One region of the Humibacter ginsengisoli genome, then DNA from elsewhere that is predicted to be linked to it. Evidence: predicted binding sites of a transcription regulator. Region 1 holds the regulator's gene; each other region holds the start of a gene.
What was found. Region 1 encodes HrcA, which represses chaperone genes, less so after heat shock. Its sites were predicted from a motif close to TTNGCACTCGNNNNNNNCGAGTGCNAA; they were not measured.

Region 1 (6,118 bases):
TTGGGCGGCAGGTGGTCGCGCGGAATCGATCCGCGGCGTTCGGCGCGGTTCGCGAACTCCCTTGCCTGCTCACGCTCGTAGTGCTCGGCCTGCTTGCGCGCGTCGTACTCGGTGTACGCATCCACGATGCGTCCGACGAGCGTGTGGCGTACGACGTCGTCGCTGGTCAGCCGTGAGAAGTGGATGTCCTCGATGCCGTCGAGCACGCGCGTCACCAGCCGCAGACCGCTCGCCGATGTGGGTAGGTCGATCTGCGTGATATCGCCGGTCACGACCATCTTCGAGCCGAACCCGAGTCGCGTGAGGAACATCTTCATCTGCTCCGGCGTGGTGTTCTGCGCCTCGTCGAGCACGATGAACGAGTTGCTCAGGGTTCGCCCGCGCATATAGGCGAGCGGTGCGATCTCGATGGTGCCGCTGGCGAGCAGCTTCGGCACGAGCTCGGGGTCCATCATCTCGTTCAGCGCGTCGTAGAGAGGACGCAGATACGGGTCGATCTTGTCTGTCAGCGTGCCGGGCAGGTAACCGAGCCGCTCTCCCGCCTCGATCGCCGGCCGGGAGAGGATGATGCGCTCGACTTCCTTGCGCTGCAGCGCCTGCACGGCCTTAGCCATCGCCAGATAGGTCTTGCCGGTGCCGGCGGGTCCGATGCCGAACACGATCGTGTTGTGGTCGATCGCGTCGACGTACTCTTTCTGCCCGAGCGTCTTCGGCCGGATGGCCTTGCCGCGAGACGTGAGGATCGCCTGACCGAAGACGTCGGCTGGGCTCGATCCGTTCTCGATGATCCTCGCCGAGCTCGTCACCTCCACCGGTGAGAGGTCTTGTCCTTCGCGCACCATGACCAGCAACTCCTCCACGAGCGTGCGGGCGGACTCGACTTGGGCCGGATCGCCCGTGATCGAGATGTCGTTGCCTCGCACGTGCACGCTGACCAGCGGGTACTGCTTCTCGATCGTCGTCAGCAGGCGATCCTGCGCCCCGAGCAGTCGCACCATGGCGACGCCGTCGACGTGCAGCCGGGCTTCCGCGTTGTCGCGGGCGACGTCGGCCGCGGCCGACGTCTCATCACTTCGAGCCAAGTGTTCCTTCCGCTAGATCCCCACCGAGCACATGTGCGTGCACATGGAAGATCGTCTGGCCGGCCGATTCGCCGTTGTTGAAGATGAGACGGAACTCGCCGCCGGCGCGCTCATCGGCGACTTGCTTCGCCACCTCGACGACGTGCGCCAGCAGCACCGGGTCTTCTGCGGCCAGCTCGACAACGTTACGGTAGTCGGCCGTCTTGGGCACAACGATGACATGCACGGGCGCCTGCGGAGCGATGTCGTTGAACGCGATCACCGAGTCGTCCTCGTACACCACGTCGGCCGGGATCTGCCGTTCGATGATGCGCGTGAAGATGCTCGGCTCCGTCTGAGTCATACCTTTCATTCTACGAAGAACGACCACGCCGGCGGGCTTGGTTCTGCACGGCCATCGCGTCGCGATCGTCGGTCGATCGCCGCCGGCCGCCGATCACCAGCGTCCGATCGCTGCATTCAGCACCGCGATCGCCGCCGGCCCTGCGCTCGACGTGCGCAGCACGGAGTCGCCGAGGCGAACCGAGGTCGCGCCCGCGGCCGTCAACCGTTGCGACTCCTCCGGGGCGATGCCGCCCTCCGGGCCGATCACCACGACGAGGTCACGATCATCTCCGGCGACCAAGCGGATGCCCGTGAGCGGCACCACCGCGCCCGGCTCGAGCACGAGCATCCGGCTGGTGGACGCGCGCTCGGCCAACCGTGCGGTCGTCACCGGTTCGGCCACGTCGGGCAACCATGCGCGCACCGACTGCTTCGTGGCTTCGCGCACGATGGCGCGCCAGCGCTCAACGCCCTTGCGTGCCTTGTCACCCTGCCAGCGCGACACGGACCGGGACGCCTGCCACGGCACCACCTCGTCGACGCCGAGTTCGACCGCGGCCTGCACGGCCAGCTCGTCCCGGTCGCCCTTCGCCAGCGCCTGCACCAGCGCGATCCGGGGCCGTGCGCGGTCGATCTGCGAGACGGCATGCACGCGGACGACCACCCTCGACGGCTCGGCCGTGAGCACGGCACCCTCGACGACGAGCCCGCGCCCGTTCGCCACCTTCAGTGCGTCGCCCACCCGGGTGCGGCTCACGCTGACGATGTGCCTGGCCTCCGCGCCCTCGAGCACGACCTCGGCACCCGTGGCGGCATCGTCGAGGTCTTCGCGCAAGTAGAGGTTGGCCATGCGCGTCTAGAGGAATCTGTCGCGCAGCTTGGCGAACAGTCCCTGCTGGAACCGCGCGAGCGACGGCTCTTCCGTCTTGTGATGTTTGGCGAACTGCTCGATGAGGTCGCGCTCCTTGCGGTCGAGCTTGGTCGGGGTAACGACCTGCACGCCCACCCGCAGGTCGCCGCGTCCCGTGCCGCGCAGGTGCGTGATGCCCCTGCCCTTCACGACGATGACGTCCGCGCTCTGCACACCCGGCTTGAGTTCGAGGTCGATGTCGCCGTCGAGCGCCTTCACCTTCGTGTGGGTGCCGAGCACGGCATCCGCCATCGACACCGTCAGCGTGCACAGCAGGTCATCGCCGTCGCGGCTGAACACGTCGTGGTGGCGCACCTTGATCTCCAGATAGAGGTCGCCGTTCGAACCGCCCGCCGGACCCGCCTCGCCACTGCCGGGCATCTGGAGCCGGAGTCCGGTGTCGACACCGGCTGGAATGTCGACCGGCACGGTCCGCCTGGCCCGCACCCGCCCCTGCCCCTGGCAGGTCACGCACGGCGTGGCGATGACCGTGCCGTATCCGCGGCAGGTGCCGCACGGCGAGGAGGTCATGACGTTGCCGAGCAGCGAGCGCACCGTGCGCTGGATGCTTCCCGTTCCGTGGCAGATGTCGCATGTGACGGGCGCGGTGCCGGGCTGGCAGCAGGAACCCCCGCAGGTCTCGCACACAACGGCGGTATCGACCTCGAGATCGCGGTGAGCTCCGAAGATCACCTCGTCGAGGTCCACCTCGACCCGCAGCAGGGCATCCTGTCCGCGTTCCCGGCGCGAGCGCGGGCCGCGTTGAGCGCCGCCGGTCGCGCCGCCGAAGAACGTCTCGAAAATGTCGCCGAAGCCGCCGAAGCCTCCCCCGTCGAAGCCGGGTTGTGGTCCCAGGTCGTACTGCTGCCTCTGCTGGGGGTCGCTGAGCACGTCGTAGGCGTGCGTGACGAGCTTGAACCGCTCGGCGGCGTCGGGGCTCGGGTTCACGTCGGGGTGCAGTTCACGCGCGAGCCGGCGATATGCCTTCTTGATCTCGTCGGGGCTGGCGTCGCGGGCGACGCCGAGTACTTCGTAGTGGTCGGCCACGGAAGAGGGGTTTCCTTAACTGATCGTGTACTGAACGTTTCTCACCGCCACGGCAGGGTCACTCGCCGAGCAGCCGGGAAAGATAGCGGGCCACCGCACGCACGGCGGCCATGTTGTTGGAGTAGTCCATTCGGGTCGGTCCGAGCACACCCAGCCTGGCAGCGTCGATGCCCGAACCCGCATAGCCGGTGGCCACGACGGATGCCTCGGAGAACGGCGAGACCGCGTTCTCGCGTCCGATCCGTACCGAGACGCCGTACTGCTCTCTGTCCAGCTCGCGGGCCATCTCGCCGAACAGCTTCAGCAGCTCCACCTGCTCCTCGATAGCCTCCAGCACGGGCGTCACGCTGCCGGTGAAGTCGTTCTCGGTGCGCACGAGGTTCGCGGCTCCCGCCATGATGAGACGCTCCTGACGGGTCGCCTCGATCTGATCGACGATCACCTGGCACAACGAGGCGACGGTCTCCCGCGCCTGCGCGGTCCACCGCTCGGCCGGAAGAGTGGAAGGAAGGCGACGGAGCACGACTGCCGCATCCGCCAGTCGCAGCCCCGCGCTCTGGGCGTTCACCTGTGCGCGCACCTCGGCGAGGGCATCCTCTCCCAGGTCGCCATCCGGTTCGGCGACGCCCTGCTCCACGACGCCCGAGTCCGCGATCAGCACGCACAGCACGCGGCGCGGGGCGAGCGGCACGAACTCGATGTGCCGCACCCTGGCGCGTGACACCGACGGGTACTGCACGAGAGCGACCTGGTGGGTCAGCTGCGCGAGGAGGCGCACCGTGCGCGCCAGAACGTCGTCCACGTCGACGGACTGGCCGAGGAACACCTCGATCGCCTGGCGCTGAGCGCTGGAGAGCGGGCGCAGTTCGGACATCCTGTCGACGAACAGCCGGTATCCCTTATCGGTGGGCACACGCCCTGAGGAGGTGTGCGGGGCCGCGATGAGCTCCTCCTCCTCGAGGGCCGCCATGTCATTGCGGATGGTCGCAGCGGAGACGTCGAATCCGTGCCGCTCCACGATACTCTTCGAGCCGACCGGCTCTCGGGATGCCACGTAGTCCTGCACGATGACCCGGAGGACCTCGAGGCTGCGTTCTGTCACCATGGCGCCAGCTCCCTTCCGGTCATCGACTCCGGCCCGCACGCGATTGGCACTCGTTGCGGTCGAGTGCCAATCATATCCCGGGCGCACGACGAGGGCGTCTCCGTCCACGGTGCGGCACAGCATCCACCCGCTGCGTTCCGAACAGATGAAAGGAGTTTCAGGCTAGCGACCCACGATGCCCACCGTGAAACTGCTCCTCTTCGGCCACCGGTGGTAGAGGTCGAGTCCGCTTACTACGGCGCGGAATCATTGCAGTCGAGCATGGCGAGCAGTACTTTTAGCGCTATCTCGCAAAGGGCGAGATACGCATCTTGCATGCCGTCGAAAGGCGCACCGTCATGAGCGATCCGAATCTCCCTCAACAGCCGGCCGGTGAAAACGCACCCCCGGCGCCGCCCCCTCAATACGGGCAGCAGCCTCCGCAGTACGGGCAGCAGCCTCCGCAGTACGGGCAACAGCAATACGGCCAGCAACCGCCCGGGCAGCAGCAGCAGCCGCAGTACGCGACTCCGGCTCCGGCCGGGCCCCTGACACCCGAGCAGGACAAGTCCTACGCCGCGTGGTCGCACTTCGGCGGCGCGATCGCCTTCCTCGCCTTCTTCAGCGGGTGGCTCGCCATCCTGGCGATCGTCCCGTCGCTGGTGTTCTATCTGGCATTCGGGAAGCGCGGAGAGCGGGTGCGCAATGAGGCGAAGGAGGCGCTGAACTTCCAGATCACCATGGTGGGAGCCATGATCGTCTGGGCGATCGTCGCCGCCATCATCTACGCGGCCCTGTTCGTTCCCCTCGTGCTCGGCGGCGGCTGGTTCGTGCTGGGGCTGATCCTCGCCCTGGTCGGGTGGGCGCTCGTGGTGATCGACGTGGTCTTCTCGATCATCGGCGGCGTGCGCGTCAACGCGGGAGGCAGCTACCGCTACCCGTTCGCGGTGCGATTCATCAAGTAGCCGACCGTCGCAACACGCGGACGGCATTCATCACCTACGAAGGAGAGCTCATGAGCAACGTCCCACCCCCTCCCCCGCAGAATCCGTATCCGCAGAGCCAGGCGCGCCAGATGCAGCCCGCCGACGAGAAGCTGTGGTCGATGCTCATCCACCTGGGTGGCGCGATCATCTCATTCCTCAGCTACGCGAGCCTCGCCTTCCTGCCCGCGCTGATCGGGTTCCTCGTACTGAAGGACCGGGGGCCCTTCGTGCGCGAGAACACGAAGAACGCCCTCAACTTCCAGCTGACGATGCTGATCGGTGTCATCATCGGCTGGATCACGGCGTTCATCCTGATCGGATTCCTGATCCTTCTCGCGGTCTGGATCGTCAACATCGTGTTCAGCATCATCGCGGCGGTCAAGGCCAACCACGGGGAGAACTACCGGTACCCGATCACCATCCAGTTCATCAAGTAGCAGTCAGCCGTCGCACGACGGCGTCGGCCAGAAGCCGTCCTGTGCGGGTCAGTTCCACCGATCCGTGCAGGGCGGCTCTCGCATTGACCAGACCGTCCGCGATGAGGCCGGCGACCGCGGCGCGTCCTGTCGCGCCGAGCGCTTTCGTCGGCAGTCCGTCGCGGATGCGCACCCGCAGCAACACGTCCTCGAATGCCCGCGTCGCGGCATCCAGAGTCTCCCGCCCTGCCGCGGGCGAGTCGCCGGAG
Region 2 (6,118 bases), on a different contig from region 1:
ATTCTGAGCATCCTGTCGCTGATCGGCGGCATCGTCGGAATCATCGGCTCCTTCTTCTACTTCGGTGGTCTGTTCGCCATCGCGGCCGTCATCCTCGGCTTCATCGGGCGGAGCAGGGAGCCGCAGGCCAAGGGCTTCTGGCTGACCGGCATCATCCTCGGTTTCGTCGCCATCGCGCTCGAGATCATCGTCATCATCGTGCTCGTGGTGATCCTCGCGTCGGTGAGTTCGTCACTCAACAACTACTGATTCAGCACCACTGATCCATCTGCGGCGCGGCGACTCGGATTTCGTTCCGAGCGCTGCGCCGCTGACGTCTACTGACGAAGGAAGGTCCGATGTCCGATCCAAATGCTCCGCAGAATCCGGAGCAGGTGCCCGCGCCGGGTGGCGAGCCCCGGCAGGAGCCGCCGGTCGCACCGCCGTCGGCACCTCCGGTGCCGCAGCAGCCGTCCGCTGCTCCTCCGCAGCCTCCGCAGCCGAACGTGCCTCCTCAGCAGCCGTACGGCGCCCCGCCGGCTCCGCCCGTTCCGCCCCAGCCGTACGGCGCGCCGCAGCAGCCGTATGGCGCGCCGCAGCAGCCGTACGGTGCGCCCCAGCAGCCGTATGGCGCGCCGCAGCAGCCGTACGGTGCGCCCCAGCAGCCGTACGGTGCCCCGCAGCAGCCCTACGGTGCGCCCCAGCAGCCTTATGCTCCGCAGCAGCCGCCTGCCCCGCAGTATGGGGCTCCCGTGCAGCCTCCGTACGGCGCTCCGCAGTACGGGCAGCCGTACGCGCCGACGCCCTCGAAGACCCCGATCCTGAGCATCCTGGCTCTGATCGGCGGCATCGTCGGCGTCATCTCGGTCGGCTGGGGCGTGCTGTTCGGCATCGCCGGTATCGTGCTCGGATTCCTGGGCAAGTCGCGCGAGCCGCAGGCGAAGGGATTCTGGCTCACCGGAATCATCCTCGGCTTCGTCTCCGTCGCCTTCATCCTGCTCTGGATTCTCATCATCGTGATCGGCGCGATCGCCTCGGCCAGTTACAACTCCGGCTACTGAGCACCGAAACGACACGAGGGCCGTTCCGCATCATCGGAACGGCCCTCGTTTGTCTCAGCCCGCGCGCTCGACGAGAAGCGCAACATGGCGTGCGCCGATCCGGGTGAGCACGAGGGTCGCGGATGCCTCGCCCCTCAGCCGGAGCCGCTTGCGCAGTGCCGCGGGGTCGACATCCGCTCCGCGCTTCTTGATCTCGAGGGTTCCGATCCGGCGACTTGCGAGCGCGGCGCGCAGCTCCGACTCCTTGACCGGCAACTCCTCGATGACCCGGAACGCGTCAGCGAACGGGGTGCGCGTCAGGGTGTCGGCCGTGAGGTAAGCGATGTCGTGGCGGAGCATCCTCGCCTTCAGCGTGCGGGCGAGGTCGCCGATCAGCCGCGCACGGATGACAGCGCCGTCCGGTTCATACAGATACTCGCCGAGGTCCCCGGTCGGCTCGTCGGCGGAATCGGCCCCGCCGGTGAGTTCGGTCGTTTCGTCTCCGTGCATGACGAGCGCCGCGCGGCGGATGCCGTCTCGTGCGAGCGGCCCGGTCCAGACGCCGACCTCCACCACCTGCCCGTCCACCGAGATCCACTGCGCCTCAGCGCCGTCGGGGATAAGGGCACGGTCGACGCCTGGTCCGAGTTTGACGCCCACGGGCATCCGCTCGGCAAGACCGAAGACGAAGTCGAGACTCGGCGACCACTCGGCCGGGTCGGAGAGCCGTCTCGTGTTCGCGTGCCCGGAGGTGCGGCGAGCTGGGTCGAGATAGGCGGCGTCCTGCCCGGTCAGCTCTGCGTCTTCGGCCCGTGACTGGCGCACCGTGGCGTTCGGGAAGGGCGCCAGGTTGTAGCTCGCGATCGCGGCCGTGACCTCGTCGGCGTCCACGGCCGTGACGTCGAGGTCGAGCGCGGCCATGGCCATGGCGTCGCCTCCGATGCCGCACCCCAGGTCGGCCACCCGAGTGAGGCCCGCTCGGGTGAAGCGTGCCGCGTGACGGGCGGCCACCTGCAGGCGGGTCGCCTGCTCCAGCCCTGCCTCCGTGAACAGCATGCGCGAAGCGAATGGACCGAACTTCGCCGCGGCCTTGCCGCGCAGCTTGGACTGCGTCAGCACCGTCGCCACCAGCCCGGGCGGATGCCCCTGCTTGCGCAACGCGCTCACCATGCGCACCACGTCGGCCGCGCTCTCGTACGGCGGCAGGGAGTCCAGCAGCCGCAGACCCTCCGGGCTCAGCAGCTCGACCAGTTCCGCGCGTTCCACTGCGACAACCTATCGCGACAACTCCACGCGCGAGGGTGCGCGTCCGTTTCGCCGAGGGTGCGCGTTCGTTCCGGCGAGGGTGCGCGTCCGTTCCGGCGAGGGTGCGCGTTCTCCCCGGACGCCCGGTACGAGTTGACCTCAACATTGGTTGAGGTCCTAGGCTCATCAGAGCGGAGGGCGGCACGGGTATTGCATCGAGCGCCACTCTGGGCAACCGCCCGAGGATGCCCGCACCTCCCTCCGCCCTCACCTGCACGACCCGAGCACCTCCCGGAACCCGAGACACGACCCGAACGCATGACCGCAACTGAACCCCTGGCAACTCCCGCTTCGTCTCCCGAGGCCCTGGCTCGGCGCATCGCCGTGCCGGCTCCCCGAACGGCGACCCCAGAAGCCTTCAAGGACGCCTTCCGGCTGCATCCTGCCGGCATCGCGCTGATCACCGCGCTCACCGCAGACGGGCCTGTCGGACTCACCGCCTCGAGCGTGGCATCCGTGAGCGCAGATCCACCGGCGTTGGCGTTCTCCGTGACGCGCGCGACCGGAAGCGCCGGCGGCATCCTGTCGGCGCCGACCCATCTCGTACACCTGCTCGACGCCGCGCACGTGGGGCTGGCGGATGTCTTCGCGCACTCGGGAACGGACCGCTTCACTCTGGAACAAGGCTGGTCGGCGCTGCCCACCGGGGAACCGCATCTGCCGAGCGCGCGCGTCGCGCTGCGGTGTCGCATCCTTCAGAGCACTCCGGTCGGATCGTCCGTGCTCGTGCTGGCGGAGGTGCTCGAGATTCATGCCGGAGAACCGGGCGAGCCGGTCGCCTACCTCGATCGGGCGTACCGCGCGCTCTCCGATCCGTCGTAGCGCGGCTCGAGCACCGCCGCTCATGGAATCGCGTCCCTCGCTTGCACTCACGTTGCACGAGTGCCAACGGTGCGCCTACACTGCTCATTAGCACTCTCACTGTCAGTGTGCTAACTACGTCTTCAGTACAAAGTACAGAAAGAGGTCAACCGTGTCGGTCTCCATCAAGCCGCTCGAGGATCGCATCGTTATCAAGCAGGTCGAGGCTGAGCAGACCACTGCGTCCGGCCTGGTCATCCCGGACACCGCCAAGGAGAAGCCGCAGGAGGGCGAGGTCATCGCCGTCGGACCCGGTCGCATCGACGACAACGGCAACCGCGTTCCGCTCGACGTCAACGTCGGCGACAAGGTGCTCTACTCCAAGTACGGCGGCACCGAGGTGAAGTTCGGCGGCGACGAGTTCCTGGTGCTCTCGGCTCGCGACGTGCTGGCCGTCATCGAGCGCTGACGCTCAGTCTGCTGTCGCAGCAGACGTAACGCTTCGAAGGGGTCCGGATGCCTGGCATCCGGGCCCCTTCGGCGTCCGTGTCGGTGGCTTCGCCCTACGATTGTGCGGTGTCCGAATCCGCGGGAAACGACCCCACCACGTCACCAGCTGTAGCCGCGCCCGCTCGTGCCGGCCGCGGCATCGTGTATGCGGTCTCGGCGTACTTCATCTGGGGATTCCTCCCGATCTACTTCATTGCGCTCGCGCCGACCGGTCCGTTCGAGATCGTCGCCTGGCGCGTCGTGTTCTCGCTCGTGTTCTGCGCCATCGCGATCGTCGTCACACGGGCGTGGCGCGCTTTCGCGGTCATCCTGAGGCGTCCGCGCATCGTGCTCATCATGGGCGCGGCCGGCGCGCTCATCTACGTGAACTGGCAGACGTACGTGTACGCGACGACGTCGGGTCAGGTGGTCGAGGCATCCCTCGGCTACTTCATCAACCCGATCGTCACCGTTCTGCTCGGCGTGATCGTGCTGCGCGAGCACCTGCGCATCACGCAGTGGATCGCGATCGGCGTCTCGGTCGTCGCTGTTGTCGTGCTGACTGTCGGATACGGTCGGCTGCCCTGGATCGCGCTTCTCCTGGCGTTCTCGTTCGGCCTCTACGGGCTGGTCAAGAAGCAGGTGGGGCGCAACGTGGATGCCCTCAGCGGCCTCACGCTCGAGACCGCGTGGCTCACGCCCGTCGCGATCGTGCAGCTGATCGTGGTCGGTGTGACGACGGGCATCACATTCGGCCACGTGAGCCTGCTGCACGCCGTCGGCATCGTCGGTGTCGGCGTGATCACGGCGGTGCCGCTGCTGTTCTTCGCGGCGGCGTCGCGCCGGCTGCCGCTCATCGTGATGGGGTTCATTCAGTACTTCACGCCGATCCTGCAGCTCATCGTCGGAGTCGTGCTCCTGCACGAGACGATGACGCTGGAGCGCTGGATCGGATTCGCCCTGGTCTGGGTCGCGCTCGTCGTGCTCACGGTCGACATGGTGCTCGCGGTGCGACGCGATCGACGTGCGGCGGTGCTGGGGGATGCGCCGTCGACGGATGCGGTCTCCTCCGACCCGTTGCCCGAATAGGACTGCCTGAACGATCCCGCACTCTCGGGCGGTCGGACGCGCCCTCTCGGGAATGGGGATTCTGGGCCGATCGTCGGGCGCAGAGCGCATAGTGGAGGCATGTCGATCGGCGCGTTGCTGCTCGTCAGCGCTGCACTCGGTACGAGCTTCGCGGAGTCTTACGCGCTTGCTCTCTACCGCCGCGCGGTGCGCGGTTCGCGGGAACGCTACGTGTGGCGCAGCCGCTACATCGTGCTCGCGATGCTGGTCGCCGTGATCTCCGGCGCCATCGCGGTGCTCGATGTGATGCAGGGCGACACGTTCTTCGCGGCGCTCTGGCTGGCGATCGCGGCGATGCGTGTGGTGGTACTCGTGCTCAACCGCGACAAGGACGACGACGACTGGTTCAAACGCACCGGACGGCGCATCCGTTCGGGGGTGCGCAGGCTGGCGGCCGCGCTGCGTCCGGCTCCGGGTGTCGGGGCACCGGTTCCCGCCTGAGCGGCCGTACAGGCGCGCGCGCAGCCGGGCACAGGCATCCGGAATGCTGAGCCGATGCGCGGCGTTAAGATGGAACATCCGCGCTCAGGACCCTGCAGCGAAGCCCGTGGCTACTCCATGCGAGCCGGATGCGACGAGCACAGACGAGAACAGGGGAGAGATGGACCAGGCGGACCCGTTCGGATTCATGGGACTGACGTACGACGACGTGATGCTTCTGCCGGGGCACACGGATGTGATTCCGAGTGAGGCCGACACGTCCTCGCGCCTGACCAAGCGCATCAGCGTGGCAACCCCGCTGCTCTCCAGCGCCATGGACACCGTCACCGAGTCGCGCATGGCCATCGCCATGGCCAGGCAGGGTGGCCTCGGGGTGCTGCACCGCAACCTCTCCATCCAGGACCAGGCGACCTTCGTCGACAAGGTGAAGCGCAGCGAGTCCGGCATGGTGAGCAACCCCGTGACGACCACGCCCGACGCGACGGTCGAAGAGGTGGACGCTCTGTGCGGGCAGTTCCGCGTCTCGGGCCTCCCCGTCGTCGAGGATGACGGCACGCTCGTCGGAATCATCACGAACCGCGACATGCGCTTCGTCTCGCAGTTCGAGAAGTCGTCGACCCTCGTGCGCGACGTGATGACGAAGGCGCCTCTGATCACCGCCCCTGTCGGAGTCGACCCCGACTCCGCGATCGCGATCTTCGCGCAGCACAAGATCGAGAAGCTGCCGCTGGTGGACGCAGAGGGCAAGCTGCGCGGGCTCATCACGGTCAAGGACTTCGACAAGAGCGAGAAATACCCGAACGCCACCAAGGACTCCGAGGGCCGGCTGCGCGTGGGCGCGGCGATCGGCTTCTTCGGCGACGCCTGGGACCGGGCGATGGCCCTGGTTGACGCGGGCGTCGACGTGATCGTCGTCGACACCGCCAACGGCGACA
Region 3 (6,118 bases), on a different contig from region 1:
CACCTGATGAACGCGATCGGGCGCGCGCGCCGCACCGACTGAGGTGCGTATTCAGCTATGCAGGGCGGGGACGATCAGATAGATGCCGAACAGCACGACCAGGGCGCACAGCACGAAGCACGTGTAGGCCACGATAAGCGCGAGACGCTTCTGCAGCGGCGTGAGCGGGCTGCGCGACGCGGCCTTCTTGATGCGCTTCGCCTCCGCTGCGGCCTCGGCCGGGGTGACGATCGTGATCGCGTCCGTGAACTCAGCCGGGGTGACGTGTGGCGCCTTGCCCGCCGTGGAGAGCATCCTCAGCGCCAGCGCATATAGCGAGATGACGACGCACGCAGCGACCAGCGCCACAGCGGCGACGATCACGAACGAGATCCAGTCGATGCCGCTCATGCTGCGCTCCGTTTCGGCTTCTTCGGCTTGACCTTGCGGATCTTGACGACGCGTCCGGACTCGGCCACCTCGTTGACGCCCTCGAACGCGTTGCGCGCGGACACCCGATTGCGCTTGGAGATCGCGAAGATCAGCACGATCACGCCGACCGCGATGATGAGATCGATCACCACTCCGACGAACCCGAGCAGTCCGATGAGCGCCGTGATCGCGCCGACGACGGCCGCGGCGGGCAGCGTCATGAGCCAGCCGAGACCGATACGCCCGGCCGTGCCCCACCGCACGCTGGAGCCCCTTCTGCCGAGGCCGGATCCGATCACCGATCCGGATGCCACCTGTGTAGTCGAGAGCGCGAACCCGAGGTGCGAGGAGGCGAGGATGGTCGCCGCGGTGCTGGTCTCCGCCGCGAAGCCCTGCGCCGGCTTCACATCCGTGAGGCCCTTGCCCAGGGTGCGGATGATGCGCCATCCGCCGGTGTAGGTGCCGACGCCGATGGCCAGCGCACAGGCCGCGATGACGAGCACGGGAGGATTCGAACCCGGCGCGAGCGCACCCGCCGAGATGAGCACGAGCGTGATGACGCCCATCGTCTTCTGTGCGTCGTTGGTGCCGTGGGCGAGCGCCACGAGCGACGACGAGAAGATCTGGCCGAACCGGAACCCGGCGCGACCGTCGGGCAGACGGTCGTACCGGCGCGTGATCGCATAGGCCAACCGGGTGGCGCAAAAAGCCACGAGGCCCGCGATGATCGGGGAAAGCACGGCCGGCAGGATGACCTTGTCGAGCAGCACGACGTAGTCGACCGACCCGAAACCGGCGCCGACGATCGCGGCACCGATCAGTCCGCCGAAGAGTGCGTGGCTGGAGCTGGAGGGAAGGCCGTAGAGCCAGGTGACGAGATTCCAGATGATGGCGCCGACGAGCCCGGCGAAAATCATCGTCGGTGTGATCAGAACACCGCCGTGGCCCTCGTTGATGAGGCCGTTCGAGATGGTCTTCGCCACCGCCGTGGAGAGGAACGCCCCCACCAGGTTGAGCACGGCGGCGAGCGCGACCGCGATCTTCGGCCGCATCGCGCCGGTCGCGATCGGCGTCGCCATGGCGTTCGCCGTGTCGTGGAAGCCGTTGGTGAAATCGAAGAAGAGTGCCAGCGCGATCACCAGCACGACGATCAGGGTGAGGTCCACCGACGTCTTTCTCGAATAGCGGGCACGGGCACGGCCTCCCGCTTCCCCGGCGAGCCGGAGGCGGCGCAACGGCGACGTTCATCCGTGGTGCACCGTGCGTTAAGGACCACGTCGATCGTCACATGTGGCGGTGGCACGGTCAACTCGACGAGGGGAGCCCGCGGATATCACCGCGATCGCCGGTGCTGCGAGAGGTGCTGCAGAACGTGCTCCCCGAACTCGTCATCACGATGGCGATGACCGTATGCGCCCTGTGGCGGGAATCACGCCCGCGGCGCTCGCGGACGCCTGAGCGCCCGCCCGATCAGGTCGCAGCGTCCGCCGTCGCCTGTGCGATGAGGGCGAGCACCGCGTGTGCGTACGCCGTCTCTGCCTCCGCCGCAGCGAAACGTGTGTGCGCGCCGTCGCGAGCGGTCTCGACGACGTAGTCACCGGCATCCGTGCGGTTCAGCGCCACGAACGTGCCGCCGAGGAGACCACGGAGCTGATCCTCACGCGGCAGCCACACCGCGTTCTCGACCGCGACCGAGTCGAGCGCCCACTCCGTCGTGCCGTTGAAGCCGAGGATCGTGCCGGTGTCGAACTCATGTGCCTCGATCGTCATGTCGCTCACGGTGAACGTCTCGCCGTCGAACTCGCCCGAGTCGATGGCGAAGACGTCGCCGGATGCCGGATGCCACACCAGTCCGTGGTCTCGCAGCTCGCGTGCCAACTCGGTCGTGATCATCCCGCCATTATGCGTCGCGGGCACCGAGTGGGCGTGCCGGGACGAGCTCTGCGAGCAGGCACACCTCGAGCGGCTCAGGCAGCACCCAGGTGCGCACCCTCCCGAGTTCGTATCCCGATTCGGCTGCCAGCACTCTCAGCGCCTCCTCGGTGCCGACCCGTGCGTGCAGCTCGTCGTGCGTGCCGTGCGGGCGCCGCTCGGCGCCGCGGCTCACCGCCTCGGCGACCTCGGGCACATCGCGCACGTCGCCCGTGCGGAACACCCCCACCACGACACGCCCATCCGGCGCGAGCGCGTTGCGCCATGATCGCAGCGCATCCACCGGGCTGGGCAGCAGGTGCAGCGCGGTGACACACGTGATCAGATCGAACTGCTCTCCGCCGACGTCGGGCGCGATCGAGGCGTCGCCCTCGATCAGTTGCGCGCCGGGCAGGTGCTCACGGGCGATCTCGAGCATGCCGCGAGACAGGTCGACACCGACCTTGCGGATGCCCGCCTCCGGCAACGCCCGCAGAACGAGCCCGGTGCCGGTCGCCATGTCGAGCACGCTGCGCACACCGTCGGTTCCGGCGAACTGAGCGACCGCCTCGGCGAGAGCCGTGTGGAACTCGGACTCGTCGTAGTGGCCCGCACGCTCGTCGAAGCGGCGTGCGATCTCTTCGGGGCTCTCGGCTGCGCGCATCCCTCCATTGTGGTCCCGGCCGGTGCCTCACCCGCGTTCGCCCAGAGCAGACGCGGCGGGAAGAACTCACCGTTGGCACTCTCCACTGCAGAGTGCTAATCTGACCGTAGTTGAGCCTAAGCGGCTCAACTTTGAAACCATCGTGGATCGACCCATGGAGGAGTAGAGATGGCAACCAACTACGACCCGTTCCGCGAACTCGACCGACTGGCCGGCGCCATGTTCGGCGGCGGGCAGGGGCCGCGGCTGATGCCGATGGACCTGTACCGCGACGGCGACACCTACGTGCTGAACGCCGACCTGCCCGGCATCGACCCCGGCTCGGTGGACATCGACGTCGACGGCCAGCTGCTGACGATCCGCGCCGAGCGCACGCTGTCGAGCGGTGAGGGCGTGAAGTGGATCACGCGCGAGCGCCAGTCCGGCTCGTTCCTGCGCCAGTTGAGCCTGGGCCAGGGCCTCGACACCGACCGCATCTCCGCGAACTACGTGAACGGCGTGCTCAGCGTGACGATCCCGGTCAGCGAGAAGGCGAAGCCTCGCAAGATCGCCGTGACCAGCGGCGCCGCCACGGGCGAAGGCGACCACCCGACGGTGACGGTCGAGGAGAAGCACGAGAAGCCGATCGACGCGTGAACGTCGTGCGCACCGCACGCGTGCGCTGAGATCTGGCACGAAGGCGGGGCCGGGGACTCATCCCCCGGCCCCGCCTTCGTACGTCTCAGCTTGCTGCGGCTACTGCTCCTCGTGGTGGTTCGGGTCGCCTCCGAACAGCCGGCCGTCCGACCTGCCGAGCGCGGTGATCGCCGCGACCTCGTCGTTGGTCAGCTCGAAGCCGAAGATGTCGAAGTTCTCGTGCTGACGCTCGGCATTGCCCGACTTCGGCAGCGGCACCGATCCGAGCTGAACGTGCCAGCGCAGTACGACCTGAGCCGGAGTGACACCGTGAGAGGCGGCGGCGTCCACGATCGCCTGTTCTTTCAGTACCGGCGAGTTCTTGCCGAGCGGACTCCACGCCTCGGTCACGACGCCGTGCTCGTCGTGGAACGCTCGCAGCCGCTCCTGCGGGAAGTACGGGTGCAACTCGATCTGGTTCACCGCGGGCAGCTCTCCGGTCTCGCGCTGCAGCCTGGTGAGGAACTCCTCTGTGAAGTTGGAGACCCCGATCGTTCGCACGAGCCCGCGGTCGCGCAGTTCGATCATCGCCTTGAACGTGTCGACATAGCGGTCGACGCTCGGGTTCGGCCAGTGGATCAGGTATACATCGATCTTCTCGACGTCCAGAGCGCGCCGGGACTGCTCGAACGAGGCCATCGTCTCGTCGTACCCATGGTGCCTGCCGGGGATCTTGGTCTGCACGATGAGCTGGGCGCGCTCGAGCCCTGATGCCCGCATGCCGCGCCCGACGGCATCCTCGTTCTCGTAGTTCACGGCCGTGTCCAGCAGCCGATAGCCGGCCTCGATCGCCGACACCACCGCCTTCTCGCCCGTCTCGCCGCGCAACGGATACGTTCCGAAGCCGATCGCCGGGATGCTCGTTCCATCGTTCAACACGCGCTGCGGAATGCTCATGCAGGCAACGCTACCGACACTCCACCGCGCCGAGGCTGCCATCGACGACCCGTGGTCGCCGTCGGCGGCATCGCGCGTCTTGCGGATAGCGTGGATGCCATGCCCGATCTCGATATCGCCGCTCCCGCCGCCAAGCGGGTCCCGTTCACCCGCACACACCACGGAGACTCGGTCGAAGACCCATACGAGTGGTTGCGGGACAAGGACGACCCAGAGGTGATCGCGCACCTGGAGGCGGAGAACGCGTTCACCGAGGCAAGGACGGCGCACCTGGAACCGTTGCGCAAGCGGATCTTCGAGGAGATCAGGTCGCGCACTCAGGAGACCGACCTCTCCGTTCCGGTGCGCGAGGGCCGCTGGTGGTACTACTCCCGCTCGTTCGAGGGCAGTCAGTACGGCGTGCAGTGCCGCGCACCGATCGCCACCGACGACGACTGGACGCCTCCCACTGTGGCCGACGTCGACGCCGGCACTCCGGCGCTGGCCGGCGAACAAGTGCTCTTCGACGCGAACGCTGAGGCGGAGGGCCACGACTTCTTCCGGCTGGGCACGTTCGACGTCAGCACCGACGGCACGATGCTGCTGTACGCCGTGGACACCGTCGGCGACGAGCGGTACACGCTTCGCGTGCGCGACCTCGTGAACGGCGGTGAGCTCGGCGACGAGGTGCCGAACACGTCGGCCGGCGCCGTGCTCTCCCCCGACGGCCGGCACGCGTTCTACGCGACCGTCGACGATGCGTGGCGCCCCGACACCATCTGGCGTCACGCCCTGGGAACGGAGCCTTCCGCCGACGTCGTGGTGCACCACGAGAAGGACGAGCGATTCTGGGTCGGCATCGGCGTCACACGCAGTCGCGGCTACATCGAAGTAGGTATCGGCTCATCCATCACGAGCGAGTCGCGGCTGATCCCGGCCGCCGATCCGACCGCCGCCCCCACGGTGGTGTGGCCGAGGCGCGAAGGCGTCGAGTACTCGGTCGAGCACGCCGTCGTCGCCGGTGAGGACCGGCTGCTCATCGTGCACAACGACGGTGCAGAGGACTTCGAGCTGGTGGATGTCGCGGCATCCGACCCGCTCGGGCCTCGGAAGGTCATTCTTCCGCACCGACTGGGCGTGCGCCTCGAGTCGGTCGACGCCTTCGCCTCTCGCGTGGTCGTCGAGTACCGCAGGGACGCGCTCACCAGGGTCGCGGTACTGCCGCTGACCGCGGATGGCTACGGCGACCTGCGCGAGCTCGAGTTCGATGAGCCGCTGTACACGGTGGGCACGACGGGAAACCCGGAGTGGGAGCAGCCCACGGTGCGCCTCGGCTACGGTTCGCTGGTCACGCCGTCGACCGTGTACGACTGGACGCCGGACGGCGCCGCCGCTTCGGACGAGCTGCGGCTTCTGAAGAGGCAGCCGGTCCTCGGCGGCTACGACCCGGATGCCTACGAGCAGCGCCGCGAATGGGCGCGCGCCGAAGACGGCACACTGGTGCCCATCTCGATCGTCTACCGCCGGGACCTCGTCTCCCCAGGCACCCCTGCCCCTCTCGAGTTGTACGGGTACGGGTCG

Region 2: the regulator HrcA is predicted to act here: its motif matches at 3,234-3,260, upstream of groES (co-chaperone GroES).
Region 3: the regulator HrcA is predicted to act here: its motif matches at 3,059-3,085, upstream of ACYVI5_RS02780 (Hsp20/alpha crystallin family protein).

The regions. Positions count from the first base shown of each region.
Region 1 is NZ_BAAGWZ010000006.1:122,720-128,837, forward strand. Features, by position in the region: gene ACYVI5_RS08895 (PhoH family protein) at 1-998, opposite strand, end outside; gene ACYVI5_RS08900 (histidine triad nucleotide-binding protein) at 1,069-1,425, opposite strand; gene ACYVI5_RS08905 (RsmE family RNA methyltransferase) at 1,519-2,256, opposite strand; gene dnaJ (molecular chaperone DnaJ) at 2,263-3,363, opposite strand; gene hrcA (heat-inducible transcriptional repressor HrcA) at 3,422-4,468, opposite strand; gene ACYVI5_RS08920 (DUF4870 domain-containing protein) at 4,807-5,412, shown strand; gene ACYVI5_RS08925 (DUF4870 domain-containing protein) at 5,463-5,870, shown strand; gene hemW (coproporphyrinogen-III oxidase family protein) at 5,863-6,118, opposite strand, start outside.
Region 2 is NZ_BAAGWZ010000001.1:331,911-338,028, forward strand. Features, by position in the region: gene ACYVI5_RS01320 (DUF4190 domain-containing protein) at 1-249, shown strand, start outside; gene ACYVI5_RS01325 (DUF4190 domain-containing protein) at 339-1,040, shown strand; gene ACYVI5_RS01330 (class I SAM-dependent methyltransferase) at 1,095-2,285, opposite strand; gene ACYVI5_RS01335 (flavin reductase family protein) at 2,583-3,146, shown strand; gene groES (co-chaperone GroES) at 3,298-3,594, shown strand; gene rarD (EamA family transporter) at 3,642-4,703, shown strand; gene ACYVI5_RS01350 (hypothetical protein) at 4,803-5,183, shown strand; gene guaB (IMP dehydrogenase) at 5,344-6,118, shown strand, end outside.
Region 3 is NZ_BAAGWZ010000002.1:81,150-87,267, forward strand. Features, by position in the region: gene ACYVI5_RS02755 (uracil-xanthine permease family protein) at 1-42, shown strand, start outside; gene ACYVI5_RS02760 (peptidase) at 52-390, opposite strand; gene ACYVI5_RS02765 (inorganic phosphate transporter) at 387-1,577, opposite strand; gene ACYVI5_RS02770 (hypothetical protein) at 1,882-2,304, opposite strand; gene ACYVI5_RS02775 (class I SAM-dependent methyltransferase) at 2,312-2,986, opposite strand; gene ACYVI5_RS02780 (Hsp20/alpha crystallin family protein) at 3,155-3,622, shown strand; gene ACYVI5_RS02785 (aldo/keto reductase) at 3,722-4,558, opposite strand; gene ACYVI5_RS02790 (S9 family peptidase) at 4,658-6,118, shown strand, end outside.